DNA from 4 places in the Pararhizobium sp. A13 genome. Region 3 is predicted to be linked to each of the others. Evidence: predicted binding sites of a transcription regulator. Region 3 holds the regulator's gene; each other region holds the start of a gene.
The links. Region 3 encodes LexA, which represses DNA repair genes until DNA is damaged. Its sites were predicted from a motif close to TGTTCNNNNTGTGTTCNG; they were not measured.
Positions count from the first base shown of each region.

Region 1: WI754_RS18200 (UvrD-helicase domain-containing protein) is a predicted target of LexA. The motif match lies at 1,445-1,462, and genes of this name have one in related genera.
Region 2: WI754_RS06955 (2'-5' RNA ligase family protein) is a predicted target of LexA. The motif match lies at 1,254-1,271, and genes of this name have one in related genera.
Region 4: WI754_RS03760 (helicase-related protein) is a predicted target of LexA. The motif match lies at 2,619-2,636, and genes of this name have one in related genera.

Region 1 is NZ_CP149510.1:3,695,767-3,700,504, reverse strand. Features, by position in the region: gene WI754_RS18200 (UvrD-helicase domain-containing protein) at 1-1,403, opposite strand, end outside; gene WI754_RS18195 (carboxymuconolactone decarboxylase family protein) at 1,507-1,917, opposite strand; gene WI754_RS18190 (efflux RND transporter periplasmic adaptor subunit) at 2,101-3,306, shown strand; gene WI754_RS18185 (efflux RND transporter permease subunit) at 3,303-4,738, shown strand, end outside.
Region 2 is NZ_CP149510.1:1,444,119-1,448,856, reverse strand. Features, by position in the region: gene WI754_RS06960 (ArsC family reductase) at 1-175, opposite strand, end outside; gene WI754_RS06955 (2'-5' RNA ligase family protein) at 578-1,171, opposite strand; gene WI754_RS06950 (methylated-DNA--[protein]-cysteine S-methyltransferase) at 1,466-2,029, shown strand; gene WI754_RS06945 (sugar porter family MFS transporter) at 2,327-3,766, opposite strand; gene WI754_RS06940 (LacI family DNA-binding transcriptional regulator) at 4,033-4,738, shown strand, end outside.
Region 3 is NZ_CP149510.1:3,177,782-3,182,519, forward strand. Features, by position in the region: gene WI754_RS15685 (hypothetical protein) at 1-54, shown strand, start outside; gene WI754_RS15690 (hypothetical protein) at 231-446, opposite strand; gene WI754_RS15695 (DUF3102 domain-containing protein) at 713-874, shown strand; gene WI754_RS15700 (hypothetical protein) at 904-1,167, opposite strand; gene WI754_RS15705 (hypothetical protein) at 1,454-1,633, shown strand; gene WI754_RS15710 (hypothetical protein) at 1,644-1,853, opposite strand; tRNA gene WI754_RS15715 (tRNA-Cys) at 2,801-2,874, opposite strand; gene lexA (transcriptional repressor LexA) at 3,232-3,948, opposite strand; gene WI754_RS15725 (hypothetical protein) at 4,178-4,330, shown strand; gene WI754_RS15730 (hypothetical protein) at 4,378-4,653, opposite strand.
Region 4 is NZ_CP149510.1:783,410-788,147, forward strand. Features, by position in the region: gene WI754_RS03760 (helicase-related protein) at 1-2,435, opposite strand, end outside; gene WI754_RS03765 (beta-ketoacyl-ACP reductase) at 3,380-4,105, opposite strand; gene WI754_RS03770 (acetyl-CoA C-acetyltransferase) at 4,234-4,738, opposite strand, start outside.

The DNA of each region.
Region 1 (4,738 bases), 520 kb from region 3:
AAGGAGGCGCGCACCAGGATCGCCATGTCGTTCAGATTGTGCTTCTGGCGCTGCAGCTGTTCGATCTCCTCGCCGACGGCGCGGGCTTCCTCTTCCGAATCCCAGGCGGCGTGGACTTGTACCTTGTCATCGTCGGGGTTCGCCCGATCGGTGAACAGCGTCTTGCCGAGGCGGCCTTCGTTATGGGCGATCAGATGGGCGGCGGCGCCGAGAATATGCTCGGTGGAGCGGTAGTTGCGCTCGAGCTTGATCACCTTGGCGCCGGGAAAATCCTTCTCGAAGCGCAGGATGTTGTCGACCTCGGCGCCGCGCCAGCCATAGATCGACTGGTCGTCGTCGCCGACGCAGCAAATGTTGATACGGCCATTGTCGCTAGCTGATCGTGACGACGAAGACCCCTCCCCAACCCCTTCCCACAAGGGCGAGGGGCTAGATTGCCGCGACCTCTCGTCCAATTCTGCATCCAATGATGATCGCGGCGAGTACGACCCGGCAAACCCCTCCCCCTTGTGGGGAGGGGTTGGGGAGGGGTTCTTTCTAACCGGACGCTGGGCGAGCAGCCTCAGCCACATGTATTGGGCGGTGTTGGTGTCCTGGTACTCGTCGACGAGGATATAGCGGAACTTGTCGTGATATTCCTTCAGCACATCCGGATGGGCGCGGAACATGCGGATCGGGTGGAGCAAAAGATCGCCGAAATCGCAGGCGTTCAGCGTCATCAGCCGGGCCTGGTAGGCGGCGTAGAGCTCGCGGCCTCTGCCGTTGGCAAAGGAGCGGGCGTCGCCTTCGGGGATGTCGGCGGGGCCGAAGCCCTTGTTCTTCCAGCCGTCGATCATCTGGGCGAACTGCTTGGCCGGCCAGCGCTTGTCGTCGATGCCCTCGGCCTGAATGATCTGCTTGATCAGGCGCACCACGTCGTCGGTGTCGAGGATGGTGAACGAGGACTTGAGGCCGACGAGTTCGGCGTGGCGGCGCATCAGCTTGACGCCGATCGAGTGGAAGGTGCCCATCCAGGGCATGCCCTCGACGGCGGCGCCGACCAGAACGCCGATGCGCTCCTTCATTTCGCGCGCTGCCTTGTTGGTGAAGGTGACGGCGAGGATCTGGCTGGGATAGGCGCGACCGGTCGACAGGATATGGGCGATGCGGGTCGTGAGCACGCGGGTCTTGCCGGTGCCGGCGCCGGCAAGCACCAGGACCGGGCCATCCAGCGTTTCGACCGCTTCGCGCTGTTCCGGGTTCAGGCCGGAAAGATAATCGGGTGCCCGATGCTGGTCACGCGCTGCCATGGCGCGGGCGGCGATGCCACCGGTGGGGGCGGGCGGCGCCGGCTGGTGCCCGCGCGTAGGACGCGGCGCCGGCTCCTCGTCGAAGAAGGGAATATCGTCAAATCCATTGCTCATGCGGCTCAATGTAGTGATTCGGAGCCGAAAGGCCAGAATTCCGTTCCTCTTTTATTCCGGGAAGTCCAGCTTCTTTGCGCCAGCAACCGCTTTTGTGCCGCGATCAGGGCCGATGATCGGCATCGAAGACGGGATCGACGGGAACCTGCAGCGCGGTTGCGAGCTGGTTGGTCTTGGCGGCGAGCGAAATGACGCGCAGGAGATCGGCATGCTGCTCGGCAGTCATGCCCTTGGCTTTTGCCGCGGCCGTATGCGAATGGGCGCAGTAGCCGCAGCCATTGGTGACGGAGACGGCGATATAGAGCATTTCCTTGGTCAGCGGATCGAGCGCCGAGGGTGTTGCCATCACCGTCTTGACCTCGGCCCAGGTGTTTTCGAGCAGATCGGCATCGAAGGCGAGGTAGTGCCACATGTTGTTGATGAAGTCGGAGTTGCGGGTGGCGCGGATGTCGTCGAACACCGCTTTGACGCGGGGATCGGATTCCGGGTTCTGATTTCTGGCAATGGTGCTCATGGGGCCTCCGGGCATTGTTTGATTGGCAGCGGCTGCTCTGGACCGAAAATGGCTTTCATTACAATTGCGTAATGATGGTATTCTGGCATTGCCCGGGCTGCGGCAAAAGGGGATAGTTGGCCTTGTTGATGGACCCCGCGCGCCGCTGCGGCCGGGAGCCGTGGATTTCAATGGAGTTCCTTGATGCGGCTTTGGAAGCAGCTGTCGATCAGTCTGGTCATTCTTGCGGTCGGCCTGGGTATCTGGGTTCGCTTCGTGCCGGGCGCCGGCGCGATGCTTGCCAAGGCGGGCGTGCCCGAGCAGCTGCTGGCTTTTGCCGCAAAGCCGGCGGATGGGGCGGCCGACGGCCAGGGGCAAGGTTCGGGCCGACGCGGGCAGGGCGGTGGTGCGCCGCTCGTTGTCACGCAGCCGGTCGATAGCGCCGTTGTCAACGACAGGTTGAACGCCATCGGCAATGGCGAGGCGATCTTGTCCGTCGCAGTGACGCCGCAGGCGACCGGTAATCTGACCGAGGTGCTGGTCCACTCCGGCGATCGGATCGAGAAGGGGCAGGTCATTGCCCGTCTCGACAGCGACGAACAGAAGATCGCCGCCGCACAGGCGAAGGTCGCCGTCGACAGCGCCCGCGAAAAGGTCGAGCGCAACCGCAGGCTCGGCAATGCGGTCTCCGTCGCGGTGTTGCGCGAGGCGGAATTCGCCATGCAGGCCGCCGAGCTTGCGCTGCAGACGGCGGAGCTTGACCTGAAGCGCCGCGACATTGTCGCGCCGTCCGGCGGCATCGTCGGCATCATCACCGTCAATCCGGGGGACTATGTCACGACTTCGACGCCGATCGCCGTCGTTGACGACCGCTCGCAGATCCTCGTCGATTTCTGGGCGCCGGAGCGGTTTTCGACGAAAATCTCCGTTGGACAGGCGGTGACGGCCTCGGCCATCGCCCTGCCGGGGTCAGAATATTCCGGTGCTATTCACGCCATCGACAACCGCATCGACCAGGCAAGCCGGACGCTGAGGGTCCGGGCGCGGATCGACAATCCCAACGATACGCTCAGGGCCGGCATGTCCTTCTCCGTCGCGGTCCGTTTCCCCGGCGACCAGTATCCGACGGTCAATCCGCTGGCGATCCAGTGGAGCGCCGACGGGTCCTATGTCTGGCGCGTCGAGGCGGAAAAATCGCAGAAGATTCCGGTCAAGATCATCCAGCGCAATTCCGACAAGGTGCTGGTCGAGGCGGAGCTTGCCAAGGGCGATGCCGTGGTGATGGAGGGCGTGCAGCGCCTGCGTGACGGTGGCGCGGTGCGCGTGGCGAGCGAAGAGCAGCCGCGGCAACAGAAGCCGCAGCAAGGTGATCAGGAACAGAAGGTCTCCGAAGCGGAGGCCACGAAATGAGCGGCGCAGGCGAGCATCACGAGGCCGGGCGCACGGCCGGTTTTACCGCGCTCTTCATTCGCCGCCCGATTTTCGCGCTGGTCGTCAACACGCTGATCATCGTTGCCGGCCTGGCAGCCCTGAACGGCATCGAGATCCGCGAGTTGCCGCAGGTGGACCAGCCGGTGGTGTCGGTCAACACCCAGTTCGACGGTGCTTCGCCGGAAACCGTGGACCGCGAGCTAACCTCGGTGATCGAGGGCGCCGTGTCGCGCGTCCAGGGCATCAAGGATATTTCCTCGACCTCGCAATATGCCCAGAGCCGCGTCACGCTGCAGTTTTCCGATACGACCGATATAGGCCAGGCCTCCAATGATATCCGCGATGCGCTTGGCCGGGTGGCGAACCAGCTGCCGGAGGATGCCGATGAGCCGCGTATCGTCAAGGCCGATGCCGACAGCCAGCCGATCCTTCGGCTGGCGCTGACGTCCGATACGCTGTCGATGGAAGACCTGACGCTGCTTGCCGAAAACGAGATCACCGACCGGCTCGCCGCCGTCGAGGGCGTTGCCGACGTGCAGATCAACGGCGACCAGGAGAAGATCTTCCGCATCGACGTCAATCAGTCGAAGCTGGCCTCGCGCGGATTGACTGTCGCCAATCTGCGCGACGCGCTGGCAACTGCCTCGCTCGACGTGCCGGCGGGATCGCTGACCAGCGCCGACCAGGACATTTCGGTGCGCGCCACCGCGGGCCTGCAGACGCCGGAAGAATTCGAGAACCTGATCCTCGGCGACAATGTGCGGCTTGGCGACATTGCGACGGTGACGCTGGGCCCCGATATCGGTACGTCGTCGCTCAGGTCCGACGGGCGTCAGGGCATCGGGCTTGGCATCATCCGGCAGGCACAGTCGAACACACTCGATATTTCCGAGGGCGTGAAGAAGGCGGTGGCAACGATCGACGAGATCTTACCGCAGGGCACGCAGCTCAAGGTCACCAGCGACGATGCGGTGTTCATCGATGGCGCCATCCATGAGGTGGAGATCGCACTCGCCGCCTCCGTGATCATCGTCACCATCGTCATCTATCTCTTCCTGCTCGATTGGCGGGCGACACTCATCCCAACGCTCACCATGCCGATCGCGCTGGTCGGCACCTGCGCCGCCATTTATCTCGCTGGTTTCTCGATCAACATCCTGACGCTGCTGGCGATCGTCTTGGCGACGGGGCTGGTGGTGGATGACGCCATCGTCGTGCTCGAAAACATCGTACGGCGACGCGGCGAAGGCATGGGGCCGCGGGCGGCGGCCGTGCTCGGGACGCTCGAAGTGTTTTTCGCGGTCATTGCTACCACGGCAACGCTTGTGGCGGTCTTCGTGCCGCTGTCGTTCCTGCCGGGACAGACGGGCGGTCTGTTCCGCGAGTTCGGCTTCGTGCTGGCCTTCGCGAT
Region 2 (4,738 bases), 1.7 Mb from region 3:
CGCGGTTCAGCACGGTTTCCCAGCCGAGCGCCGCGCACCAGCGCTGGAGCACCTCGCGGGAGATGCCGGATGCCTTGTAGTCGTGGAAATCATAGGCGACGCCTTGGCCTTCCAGCCAGGTGCGCGCCTTCTTCATCGTGTCGCAGTTCTTGATCCCGTAAACCGTCACGCTCATGCGTCATGCCATCCCTTTGCCAACCGGCAAGCGGGATAGCACGACGCGGACAGGCTGCAAATATGCAAGAGCCGGCTGCGTCAGCGCTCCGCCCATAGCCGCGGTTGTTCACTAGCCGCGTTGCGTTTTTCTGCGGGTTCATGTCCAGGCATACCAGGCAGCATCCTCGAAGCCAGAGCTTTCGCCGCCAGCGAGGAAGACCGCGCTGCGTCAAGCGCCGAGGCGAGATCGGCCTCCTCGAGCCGGAAGCCTTCATCAATATGCGCATTTCCAGAGAGCCATCGTCGCGTGGAGGTCGAGAGGGCCTGCACTGCATGCACGCCCTCTGACACCGATGTTTGCCGCGATGTTACTTCCGCGGCTTCGCACGACATTTCGAGCCTCTCGCGGTTGACGACGGCCTCAGTCCAGAAGTGGCCAGCGGTCGATATATTCGTGTTCGCTCTTGCCGATGAAACTGCGGATGAGAACGAACTCGCGCGCGATCCAGCTGACCGGGTCGGCAAGCATCTGCTCGGGAACAGGCGCTTCATCGTAGAAAAGCGTCATGTGCGGCATGAAGCGAGGATTGTAGGAGAATGTCAGGCCGACAGCCCACATCTCCTTGGCCAGCTGCACATGCAGGTCCATCATTTCTTCGCTGCGCACGGCATTGCCCAGTGCAACCGCATTGGCGCTGGCAAAATGCATGACCCGGTCGAACATCACCTCGAATGGCGCTGCCTTGACGGTCGCCATCGCCGCCGACACGGCAACGACGACATCCTCCGGAAAATCGGCATATTTTCCGATCGCGTTCAGCGAGACATGCATCAGCGCCTGCGGACGCGGACCTTTCGACAACCCATGTCGTTGCGATACATCGCTGCCGATTTCAGCGGCCCGAAGCGCCACGTCGCGCTCCGGCACGATGGCGAGAAACAGATTGCTCTTTCCGGCATCATCGAATTTTCGCGCCTTCCCTCCAAATGCAAAAGACTTCTGATCACGACGCACGGCTTCATTCCCGGCTTTTCCAAGCATGGCAGACCTCATCCTTTTTGAATGGGACGATTATAGCCGAGTCAGATGCGAGATCAAGAACAAAACAGGAACATTGTGAATCTATTCCCACCCTGCGATAATTTTGGAATGGCCTGAAACGCTCATCTTTTGCAAAAACGTTGAATTTCGCCGAGCAGCGATAGCGGGCTTGGCTTCATCACGCGATCCCCGACCGTGCAAGAAACGGGTGGCATCGCCGCCGAAACTGGGAGAGGATGGAGCATGGCTTATAGGAGGAGCTGTAGGATGGCCCAGACAGCACAAAAATATCAGGTCTTCGAGACCGCTGGCGGTTACTGTGGCATCGCCTGGAACAACGTCGGCATCGTGCGTTTTCAGCTGCCGACGCGCAGCGCCGAGGCAACGACGCGAAATCTCCTGCGCCATATCCCTGACGCCGCACGCGCCGCACCAACGCCGCAAGTGAGTGAAGCCATCACCGCCGCGAAACGCTATTTCAACGGCGAAGAGATCGATTTTTCGGACGTCCGGCTCGATCTTGACGGGCAGAACGATTTCTTCAAGCAGGTCTATGCCGCCCTGCGCCGCGTCGGTTGGGGCCATACGACCACCTACGGCACCTTGGCCAAAGAGCTCGGGGCCGGTCCCGAAGCCGCCCGCGATGTCGGACAGGCCATGGCAAAGAACCCGGTTCCGCTGATCATCCCGTGCCATCGGGTGCTCGCCGCCGGCCGCAAGGTCGGCGGGTTTTCCGCTCCCGGCGGTGCAACCGCCAAAGTCCATATGCTGGAACTGGAAGGGGTCCATCTCGGACCGCTGGAGCCGGCACAGCAATCGCTCGCGCTGTGATTTTCACGCGTCTGCGCACGCGCGGAACGCCACACTTTCCACCAGTTGCCGCCATCATCGCCGACACAGACAGAAATCGGTTTTAAGGCGGATCGAAGGGAACGTCGCGGCTTTTCCGTTTACTAATGCGAGCAACAGCAACAACTGAACGCCGATCTTGGCCAATCCAGTTCGCCACGCAATTGCCTCAACGGTATATGACTGTTGAAACAATCGTGGCGGCGTCTGCGTCCGCAGGTGTCCTTCTCGACGACGTCGGTGAGGAAACCGCGGCGCTGGCCGCGGTTTCCCTGCGCGCTATGTCAGCGCCGGCTCGCCCAACTCGCCAGCATATCTCATGCGAGCTTCGTCCTCGAACTCCTCCAGCGTCTTGCCGCGGGTTTCGGGCACCATGGTCGCGGTGAAAATCAGCGCCAACACGCCCAGAATGGCAAAGATGAAGAACGTCGGTGCGATGCCGAGTGCTTCGACGACCGGAGGAAACGCAAAGGCTACGACGGCATTGGCGATCCAGAGCATGAAGACGCAGACCCCCATCGCAAAGCTGCGGATCTTGAGGGGGAAGATCTCTGCCAGCAGCAACCAGACGAGAGGGCCGATCGTGCCCTGCATCGAAAACACGAACCCGACGACAAAGAGCAGGATGACATAGGGCTTCATGCCAATGTCCGGCATCAGTAGTGATGAAAGGCCGACGAGCAGATGGAAAGCGGTGATGAGGGCGAATCCGCCCAGCAGCATGACCCGCCTGTCGATCTTGTTCATCACGATGATACCGACCCAGACGCCCACCACGCTGAACAGGCCGTTCAAGGTATTGGCGAGGATCGCACCCTTGCTTGAAAAGCCGGCATCCTGCAGCAGCTGGGTCCCATAGTACATGATCGAGTTGATGCCGGTGAGCTGCTGGAAAACGCCGAGACCGATCCCGATCAAAAGCAGGCGACGGATCCAGGGCACGGTAAGATCTGCCCAACCGCCCATCTGGGCATCTTTTTCCTCTTTGGCCAGCATGTAGATCTCGGCCATCTCCGCCTCGGCCCGCGCAGGGCCGCGGATCTGCTTGAGGACCGCGAGTGCTTCCTTCTCGCGATTCTGCGACGACAGCCAACGTGGGCTCTCCGGCATGCGCAGCATACCGAGCAGCAGGACAATGGCGGGCAGGACTGCGACAACCAGCATATAGCGCCAGACGGCGTCGTTTTCGCCCCAGATGTTGAAGATGATCGCATTGATGACAAAGGCGGCGAACTGACCGCAGACGATCATCAGCTCGTTCCGGGTGACCAGGCTGCCGCGCCGCTCGTAGGGAGAGACCTCGGCCAGGTAGACTGGAACCGTGGTCGAGGCCCCGCCGACCGCCAGCCCCAACACGAAGCGGAAGAAGCCGAGGATCTGCCAGTTCGGCGACAGCACGCAGCCGATCGTGCCGACGCTGAAGACAAGCGCAAGGATCAAGATGTTGTGACGGCGTCCGTATTTGTCAGAGAGTTTGCCGCCGATGAGCGCCCCGATCGCCGCACCGAAGATCAGAATGCTGACCACGAAGCCTTCAATGGCGGGGGTCAGTCCCAAATCCGCCTTCATCGGTTCAAGCGCACCGTTGATCACGCCGGTATCGTAGCCGAACAACAGGCCACCGAAGGTGGCTATGACGGCAATTAGACCCAGCCGTTTGCTGTGCGATCCAGGCACATCCGCCGGCAAAGGCGTGTTAAGTCTCACAATATGAGTCAATTGACTTCTCCTCCTGTTTGACAGGTCCCGTCCGCGCATGATGGGCGCAGAGAGATCGAACATGACACCACTCCTCGGGTGGCGGCTCATCGAAATAAGCGTTCCAAACATATGGACATTTGGAATAAATGTTCGTAAAATATTGATTGTTTTCAATCACTTATGGAAGATTCTCCGCATTTATGGCATGAACGTTCTACGAGTGTTGCATTTATAGAACGAAACTACCGCGGGAATCGGCCGAATTTTTCAGGATAGCTGTGACGATGGGAAAAGACCGGAAACATCAGCGTGCAAGGCTCGACCACGTGGCAAAGCTGGCAGGCGTCGGCGTTGCGACCGTGGATCGGGTGCTCAACGAGCGAGGAAATGTCAGCGTCAAGACGGCCCACAGGGTCCTCGAGGCGGCCCGAGCGCTGCAGATCAACCGAATCCTTCCCAGCGCTCATCAGAAGATTGTCCGGATAGAACTGTTGCTAGCCCGCCCCGAAATCCCGCTTATTGCCCGCATGAGCGAGGAGTTTCGCAAAATACCAGCGACCATGGACCGTCCGGTTGTCGTCCAGCAGACGATTCTGGCAGACGAGAGACCCGACACCATGGCTCAAGCTCTTCGACGGACCCAGTGCGACGCAGTCATCGTCTACACCCAGGAGCACGACGCCATACATCGCGCGATCGGCGCGATCGCCGCCAAAGGTATACCGACCGTCACCATCATCTCTGATCTGCCGCGATCCCTGCGGCTTGCCTATGCGGGAATCGACCACCACAAAGCGGGAAGGACGGCCGGTTATTTCATCGAGAGCATGGTCCGCAAGGAGGGGGCCGTCCTTGTCCTTTGCAACCACCTCGGCTTTCAAGCCCACGCTGCGCGATTGCGAGGTTTCAAAGAGTTTCTCGACGGTTCTGCCCGTGGCCTCCACATTTCCGAAATATTGGAGGGGCACGACGACCACGTCCTCTCAGAAC
Region 3 (4,738 bases):
TGGAATGCGCCGGATGATTGCAAGGCCGATTGTGAATGCTTCTACTACCATTGACCACCAGCTGCATTCCGCACGCAAACTCTCCCTCGCTTCGTCGCCATTGATTGGGCTTTGCGAATGGCGTGGCTTATCTCCAGCCGGATTGCTTCGTCGCCGGTGGTTGTGCGTTGCCTTGCGGCGCATATAAAACGCACCTCTGCCAATTATCGCGAACGTCGGAATTGTTCTCTTCAACGCATCGAAAAGTGCGTCATCGGCTGCTGGTCAGTGAGAACATCATGCCCATGTCCGCAATGAAACAAGGTTGCCGACATGGTTGAAGCGGCGACCCTATCCAATTGCGAATATTGTGGAAAATTTTGGAGGCCTCGCCCGGAATTGAACCGGGGTACAAGGATTTGCAGGCTTTCACCTGCAATTGTTTCAAAAGGCTTTTCTGCTTTCATGTCGCGTTCATGTTGCAGTCAGTGACGACAGCCACGCTTGAATGAGAGCAGTGCCAGCGATGGCATCAGCTAGGGAGACTACGTCGCCTTCGGCCTTGGGTATGACCATTGCGCAGTTCAAGAAACTCTCCCCTGAAAAGCAGGAGGAGACCAGGCAAGCCTATTGGAGACTCGTATCGCCCTCGAATGGCTCGCGGCCCGATCAGCCGGCTACACCATCCCGCCCAGGCCTGCCTCGCACCTATGAGCGGCTTTCGGAGGCGAGAATGATCGAGCTCGGCCGGGAACTCCTCGCCATCAAGGCGAAGCTGCCTCAAGGGCATTTCATGCCATGGGTGAAGGAGAAGAGCGGCATCAGCTATACGGCCGCGCAGCGGTTCATGCGAGCGGCGAAGGACGCAGACACAGCGGTCCCAGTCGGCGGTTGAATGCGCGTCTGTGGGCTGCGGATCGCTCGTCACATGACACGGCCATCCATCATTTCTTGATCACGATTTTCGACTGCCGTAACGGCAAGCTCCTTGGACTCCGCATAACCTTGTTGGACGTCAAACTGTGGCCCACCGACATTTGACCACCTCCACGATCCTTCGGTTTCCAGTCGTCCCTCTAGCGTCACTCTGCCGATCATTCGTTCGCCTTCGTAGCCAACGAAATCCTGATTAGGCGAGAAATACAATGCGATCCAAAAATATTCATGTGGTGCAGAATCCGGAGGCATCGCCAGTCACTCCTTCGCGTGTGCAAGGTTTGCAGTTGCCCCAATTGTGCCCGTTGACGGCCTGCAGGATGCGCCCCGTTTCGAGAAAAGGAAAGCCGATACTTACGCCTGTGGGATCTAATTCCTTGGCTGCCGTCGATTGCGCTCAGCCTTTAGATGTAGATCGCACACAAAACACGCAGACGCCCGCCAAACGGGGTAGGTCACCTGTCGCCATTACAGCGAGCGCACCGAGCAGACTGGCGATTCCGTGTGCTATGATGCGAACAGATTGCGGGAGGCGACGATGGCATACGAAGTCGATATTACTGTCCTGTTCGACGTGATCACGAAATCGGTTCTCGTTGGCTTCCGTGACGAACTCACCACTTTACCGGGTCCGTTCCTCGATCGAAGAGCCGGGATTGCGGCAGGCGAGGCCTACTGTAAGACACTGGGTTGGAAAGACGGAGCCCAATCACCCTGACGTCGCTCCGCTATCTTTCCCGATGGAATAGCTCCATCGCGATCGGGCGCGTGACGAGTTCCTCTTGGTCCGTCACTCCGCTCTGGAACAGTTCAATGAGCTGACTTGCGATCATCTCCGCTTCCAAACTTTCCGGGCGAATACTGAGTTTTTGGCAACGGGCATCGAGCGCGCGCTTCAAAACGTCGATGTCCACGGGATCAAGGAAAAAGTCGAACATGCTTCCACTCCTCAGCGAAACCAAGTGACTGACAAAATATTGGGAGTGCTTTTCGGGTTCGCAAGAGGTAGCGATCGGCAAATCACTGACCCCACGACCCTCTAATCGTGGCGCTGCTTCGCGCCGATACTGTTGAAAAACTCCGACTGGGCATGGCCGCATTGGCGAGTGCACCAATCACAGCGCGACGGTAGGAGCCGATTCGCTGAAGCCCAGGCTCCGACCTCTAGAAAAGGTATTGGGAGGAACAGAAATGACGGGTTCGGCGGAGACGCGCCCTTTCCGACGCGTGCCCCGACGGCTACAGGGGGCGGTGAAGGTCATGGGTTATCTCCCTGCCCGTTTTGAGGGCCGGTTTGCTGCGGGTTAAAATCAGGGGTAGCGCAGGCGTCTGCCGTACTTTAAGGTTTCCTCATGGCAATGGAGGTTGCCTGAGGAGGATTTCATGAACGATCCCATCATTGGATTTTTGGTCGCAGGTGAACTGTCCTGCCTATTCTGGGCGGCTGTGTTCATGTTGGCCGGCTAAATCCCAGCGATAGAACTGCTGATCCTACTTAGCAACGCCCGCAGTGCGCGCCTTTCACCGGAGTTTCCGGTGTGCGCTAAAAAGGCTGAAAGAGGCTGCTCTTCAAATCGCGTCGGCCCCACTTGGGAAGTGCTTGATATCCGTACTTTAAGTTCCCCGGTGGCGGCGTCGAACACCAAGCTCCATGTTTTGATGTTTCCATGGGGCAATCCCGTCTTTCGAAAATCCTTCACAACGATCATTTTGAGGGGGCCCTCATGGTCGCAACATGTTGCATTTCATGTCGCGTGAACTAGCCGAGGGTAGCCGGAAACCGTTGGAAATCAAGGGAACTGGATTGCAACATGATGCGACATGCTGGCATCAAGTCAATTGTCCAGAATCGCCCATAAGGCTTTAATTTCATTGTGGAAAATTTTGGAGGCCTCGCCCGGAATTGAACCGGGGTACAAGGATTTGCAGTCCTCTGCGTCACCACTCCGCCACGAGGCCTCGTAACGATCATCACTTAATCGTGACGGGCGTTTAGACCGATTTCCGTTCCAGTGCAAGACGCCATGATCGAATTCCAGTTTTTTCTCATGGGAGAATCCAGTCTCCCATCCATTGCCGCTTCGGTTCCTCAGGAAATGCCGCGCCTAATGCATGTCGTCCAAAAGTGTGCCGCGGTTTTGGGACAACCACATGCATAAAAACAAAGACCTAAAGCGCAGCGCATGAATCCGTTTTGACGCGATGCGCTTTAGCGGATGTGCCGACGCGCCGGATCATTGCCAAGCCCCCGCTCCCGTCAATTTTCAAAGAAAATCAGCCGTCTGCGTCCGCTGGCGTCCGGATTCGGCTTGCCGCTTAATGGTAACGTCGGATCAGACCGACCAGTTTGCCTTGTATCTTGACTCGGTCGGGGCCGAAAATCCGGGTTTCGTAGGCAGGGTTGGCAGCTTCGAGCGCAATCGATGCACCCTTGCGGCGAAACCGCTTCAGCGTCGCCTCCTCATCGTCCACCAAGGCGACGACAATCTCTCCCGGGCTGGCGCTGTTGGTATTGCGGATGATGACGGTGTCGCCATCGAGAATGCCGGCCTCGATCATCGAATCGCCGCGCACTTCCAGCGCATAATGTTCGCCGCTCCCGACCATCTCGAGCGGCACGGAAATATCGTGCGTATTGTTCTGGATCGCCGAGATCGGCACACCGGCCGCGATTCGCCCCATGACCGGGATAGAAACGGAACTGTTCTCATTGCTGGCCGGTACGGCCTTGGCGGTGGCTGGCGCCGGCGGAGCGCCGCGGCTGCCCTGGATAACGCTCGGCGAAAAACCACGCTTGGGCTGGAGGCTCATGGAATAGGCCTCCGGCAGCTTGATCACTTCAAGCGCGCGCGCCCGGTTGGGCAGACGCCGGATGAAGCCGCGCTCCTCGAGCGCCGTGATCAGCCGGTGAATGCCGGATTTGGAAGCGAGGTCCAGTGCATCCTTCATCTCATCGAAGGACGGCGGCACACCCGATTCCTTCATTCTTTCGTGAATGAACAGAAGCAGTTCCTGTTGCTTGCGGGTCAGCATGAAAGATCACTCCGGATCGAGAAACAAATCAAGAACGAACACTATATGTTCCATATGTGTTCCGCAAGTCCCTAAAATTCGTTGAACTTTTTCAAAGCGCGATTTTATTGGGCTTGTCCCGCCGAAAGCCGGCATTCATCACGCCGCCGCGGAACATTCGCAACCGTCCGGCCGTTTTCCGCTCAGCGGTGTCGAGGCGCGGCAGGGATTGCTGGGCCGACCGGTATTGATGGTTCTGATCGGCAGCCTCGTGCTTGCCCTCATTGCCTGGGGCGGCGTCGAGATGTTCGGCGAAAGCACCGACAATGATGCCGCGACGCAGGTTCAGGAAATCATTCCGGCGGCCAAGGATGCCGTGAAAGCCTTATCCGCCACGACTTGATTGCAGCCCCTCCAGCCCCGGTGAGGCCTTTGCAGATTGGCGCCGGGTTACGACGTCTGCCGCTTGCGCGCCCACCAGACGGAAAGTCTGCGGCGCTGGCGCCGGACGAAGGCGAGGTCATGCGACAGCACGATCAGGCCTAAGGGCACCATCCAGAAGCCCAAAACCGGGAGGAAGCCCAGGATACCGCCAAAGAGCAGCACGGCACCAAGTGCAATGCGCAAGGCCCGCGATTGAGGCAGGCGCAGGCGCCACGACCCGAGAATGAGTTCATGCGCGCGCGCATCGATACCGAATTTTTTCGTTTTCTGCGGTTCTGCCATAAACTCACCTGCTACACGTCCGATGGCGAGCACCACGGAGCGAATTTGCATTGCGGCTCTTCAAGTGCGCCGCTCTCCCCAGATG
Region 4 (4,738 bases), 2.0 Mb from region 3:
TCTTCGGTCTTCACACTGTCGGCACGATAACCGAGACCCTTGAGGATCTCTTCCATATCGTCGGGCGTCGCACCGAGAATGGACAGCATGGCCGTCGTCGCGGTGAAGCGGCGACCGTCATAGGCGCCGTCCGGACGCGGCGTCGTGCCCGGCTTCCACTGCAAGAGCGGCCGGATGAGGTCGGCGAGCCGCTCGAGGATATCGATGCGGACGGCGCGCTTGCCGAGGAAACGGAAGCCTGCCAGCTTGTAGAAGGTGCGCTCGAACGACGGATCGGTGACGACCGACGTACGGCCAGCCGCCAGGACCGGGATGAGGTCGCCGTAACCGGGCTTGTCCAGGCCGTCATTCTTCAAGGCCCAGAGGAGTGTGATGAGCTCGGCCGGAGCAGGCTTCAGCAGAGCCGGCATGAAGATGTGATAGGCGCCGAAGCGGATGCCGTGGCGGCGGATCGAGGCGCGCGCCTCCTGATCCAGCGACTTGACCTCGTCGGCGACGTCGCGGCGGAACATCACGCCGAGATTTTCAACGAGCTGGAACGCCAGACCCTTGGCAAGGCCCTCGAGATCTTCAGCACGCGACAGGTCGTCGAGCGGCTTCAGGACCGTCGAGATATGGTGGTTCACGAAACGCTCGATGCGAGCAAGGACATGGTCGCGGGCGTTGCCCTGAAGCTGCTCGTCGGCCAACAGGATGACGCGCGGGCGCATGACATGCTCGCTCGCTGCCAGCCGCGCTACGGGATCGCCGAGCCAGCGCACGAGACCATCGGAAGCAAGCGCCAGATCGGCATTGCCCGCCGCATGCAGGCGCGCTGCCCGCGCTTCGAATTCCAGCGCCAGCGCCTTTTGTGCCGCCCCCTGCACCGCGCGCGCGTCGAGACCGTCGGTCACTGCCGCCAGCGTGAAACGGAACCCGGCCAATTGTCCCACATGATGTCCTTCAACAAAGACATCGCCATTTACACTGATTTCAGCTTCCAGCATCGCATTCTCTCTCAGGCGCTTCATGAGCACAGATGTCCTGCGATCAACAAAGCGTTTCGTCAACCTTTCATGTAACGCGTCAGACAATCGATCTTCGATTTCCCGCGTCTTTTCTTGCCAGTGTGTCGGATCGGCAAGCCACCCCGGACGGTTAGACACATAGGTCCATGTCCTGATTTGTGCAATTCTCGCGGACAATGTGTCGATTTCACCTTCCGTAAGGTCCGCGCGGCGAACCTGTTCGGCCATGAAATCTTCGTTCACTGTGCCACGCCGGACGAGATCGGCATAGATCGTCGAGATCAGATCCGCGTGTTGCGCCGGCGTTATACGACGATAGTCTGGAAGCGCACAGGCCTCCCAGAGTTTTTCTACACGCTCCGGTGTCGTTGCGACACTGGTGATTTCCGGATAACGCGAAAGATAGTCCAGCGCCTGCTGGTCGACGGCCGGCAGAGCCCGCGTCAGGCCGTTTACCGTGGGTGCGGCATCGAGGCTCTTCTTCAAAGCCGCTATCGAGGCGAAGTTGAGCGCCTTCGAGCGCCATTGCAGCACCCGCACGGGGTCGAACTGGTGCGATTCGATGCGGTGGACGAGCTCGTTGTCGAACGGCTCCACCCGCGAGGTGACGCCGAAGGTCCCATCGCGGAGGTGGCGGCCGGCGCGGCCTGCGACCTGCGCCAGTTCACCCGGGTTGAGATTGCGGAACTGATAGCCGTCATACTTCCGATCCTGGGCGAAGGCGACGTGATCGACATCGAGGTTCAACCCCATGCCGATCGCGTCGGTTGCCACCAGATACTCGACGTCGCCCGCCTGATAGAGTGCCACCTGCGCGTTGCGGGTGCGGGGCGACAGGGCTCCGAGGACGACGGCGGCACCACCCCTCTGGCGGCGGATCAGTTCCGCGATCGCATAGACCTCTTCCGCGGAGAAGGCGACGATCGCCGTGCGCTGCGGCAGCCGGGTGATCTTCTTCGCGCCGGCATAGAGGAGCTGCGACAGGCGCGGCCGCTCGACGACGGTAATGCCCGGCAGCAGGTGCTCGAGGATCGGCCGCATGGTCGCTGCGCCGAGAAGCAGGGTCTCGTTTCTGCCGCGCAGATGCATCAACCGGTCTGTGAAGATGTGGCCGCGCTCGAGATCACCGGCGAGCTGCACCTCGTCGATCGCGACGAACGCTGCCTTGGTCTCGCGCGGCATGGCCTCGACCGTGCAGACCGAGAAGCGCGCCATATGCGGCGTGATCTTTTCCTCGCCGGTGATCAGCGCGACATTGTGGGCGCCGACCTTCTCGACGAGACGGGTATAGACCTCGCGGGCAAGCAGCCGGAGCGGCAATCCGATCACGCCGGATTCATGCGCGACCATGCGCTCGATCGCATAATGCGTCTTGCCGGTATTGGTGGGGCCGAGGACCGCGATCACACCGCGGCCGCTCAAGATCATGGGTTGGTCAGGCACTGTCTCGATCCTGCGCACTTTCAGTCTGCGAAGGCCATTCACGGCGGTAAAGCCGTTCAACCGGCGCAGCACACATGCCCACGCGGCAACACAAACGCAAGGGTGCAAGGGCATGAAACAATGCAAATGGGGCTCGCGACGCGCATTTCCACCCGGATTTTCCGGAATCGGAACAGCGATGGAACGAATCGGCGACGAATCACTGACTCTTTCTGATTCATCTTTTGTTCACCGCTAGATATTGATTTTCTGAGCCAGATTCGCACCAGATGCTGAATCGCCAAATTCGGGCGGAAATGCCCGCGGATATTGATCTCGACAACATCCGGAGTTTCATGAGATTCAGAATCCAAATAACTGAAAATTCAGAAAAATTTAACCATAATCGTTACTCAGTTCGCCGCGGATGCACCGCTTGCCGATACCGTGGCCAAAGGCGGAACGAATCGGCGACGAATCGCGACGCTACGGATTTCCCGATTTGTTCCCCACAAGATATGGTATGAATAACGGAAATTTAACCATAGGAAAAATTGTGTCTTTTGCCAGATTCCTATTGGCTCGTTAGTATTTTCATCTCCGAAATCGACGACGTCCCATCGCAGGCGTGCACTGGTAAAGCGGAGAGGCAGGCGAAAAAGCACCGCATGCTGTCGAGAATCGGGGCGTCCAAAAAGCCTTCGAACGGGACCTTCCAGCTGCCATATTGATCTTCTCAGCCAAAGCGGGAAACGAATCGGCGGTGAATCGCAGACACGGAATGTGTCCCGGTTTCTTCACCACAAGAGATTGTTTAAAATCAATTTGTTAACCATAGGAAACGGTGGATAACCTGCTCTGCAGGGATACCAAGAACGACGGCGTCAATCTTTTCCCATAACGAGAACGGCGCCACAGGGGCGCCGTTCGCAACAGCAAGAACCAATCGATCAGACGAAGAACTGGCCGCCATTGGCGGAGATCGTGGAACCGGTGATGAAGCCGGCATCGTCGGACGCCAGGAACACGGCAATACGGGCAATCTCTTCCGGCTCGCCGAGACGACCGACAGGGATCTGCGGGATGATGCGTTCCGCCAGAACCTTTTCAGGGATCGCGCGGACCATCTCCGTACCGATATAACCGGGGCAGATGGCGTTGACGGTGATGCCCTTGGCGGCACCTTCCTGCGCGAGTGCCTTTGTGAAGCCGAGATCGCCCGCCTTCGCTGCCGAATAGTTGGCCTGGCCCATCTGGCCCTTCTGGCCGTTGATCGAGGATATATTGATCACACGACCGAAATTGCGGTCGCGCATGCCGGTCCAGACCGGGTGCGTCATGTTGAAAAGGCCGCTGAGGTTGGTGTCGATGACGTCCTTCCAGTTCTCCGGCGTCATCTTGTGGAACATGGCGTCGCGCGTGATCCCGGCATTGTTGACGAGAACTTCGATCGGACCGAGATCGGCCTCGATCTTGGCGATGCCTGCAGCGCAAGCCGCGTAGTCGGAAACGTCCCATTTATAGGTCGGAATGCCGGTTTCGGCGGTAAAGGCCTGCGCCTTCTCATCATTGCCGGCATAGTTTGCCGCGACGTTGTATCCTGCGCCCTTCAAGGCGATGGATATGGCAGCGCCGATGCCGCGTGATCCACCAGTGACCAAAGCTACTCTGCTCATCCGTCTCTCCCCTGTTACCCTGTTCTTGGCTTGATGCCGCGCCCGCGGACGCAAACACTATTCTTCCCGCTGTTGCCGGGAAGTCTGCTCCGGCCGCGAGGCCGGAGCGAATGCCTAGCGGATGATTGTCACAGCCGTTCGACACACATGGCGACACCCATGCCCCCGCCGATGCAGAGTGTTGCGAGACCTTTGGACACGCCGCGGCGCTTCATTTCGAACAGCAGCGTGTTGAGAACGCGCGCGCCGGAGGCGCCGATCGGGTGACCGATGGCGATTGCACCGCCATTGACGTTGACGATCGACGTATCCCAACCAAGATCCTTGTTGACGGCGCAGGCCTGCGCCGCAAAGGCCTCGTTGGCCTCGACAAGCTCGACATCGCCGACCGACCAGCCGGCCCTTTCAAGCGCCTTGCGCGAAGCGGGAATGGGGCCGGTGCCCATGATCTGCGGATCAACGCCGGCGGTCGCCCAGGAGACGATCCGGGCCAGCGGCTGGATGCCGCGGCGGCCGGCTTCTGCCTCGGTCATCAACAACGTTGCGGCCGCACCATCATTGAGCCCGGAGGCGTTGCCGGCGGTGACGGTGCCCTCCTTGTCGAAGGCCGGGCGGAGCTTTGCCATCGAGTCC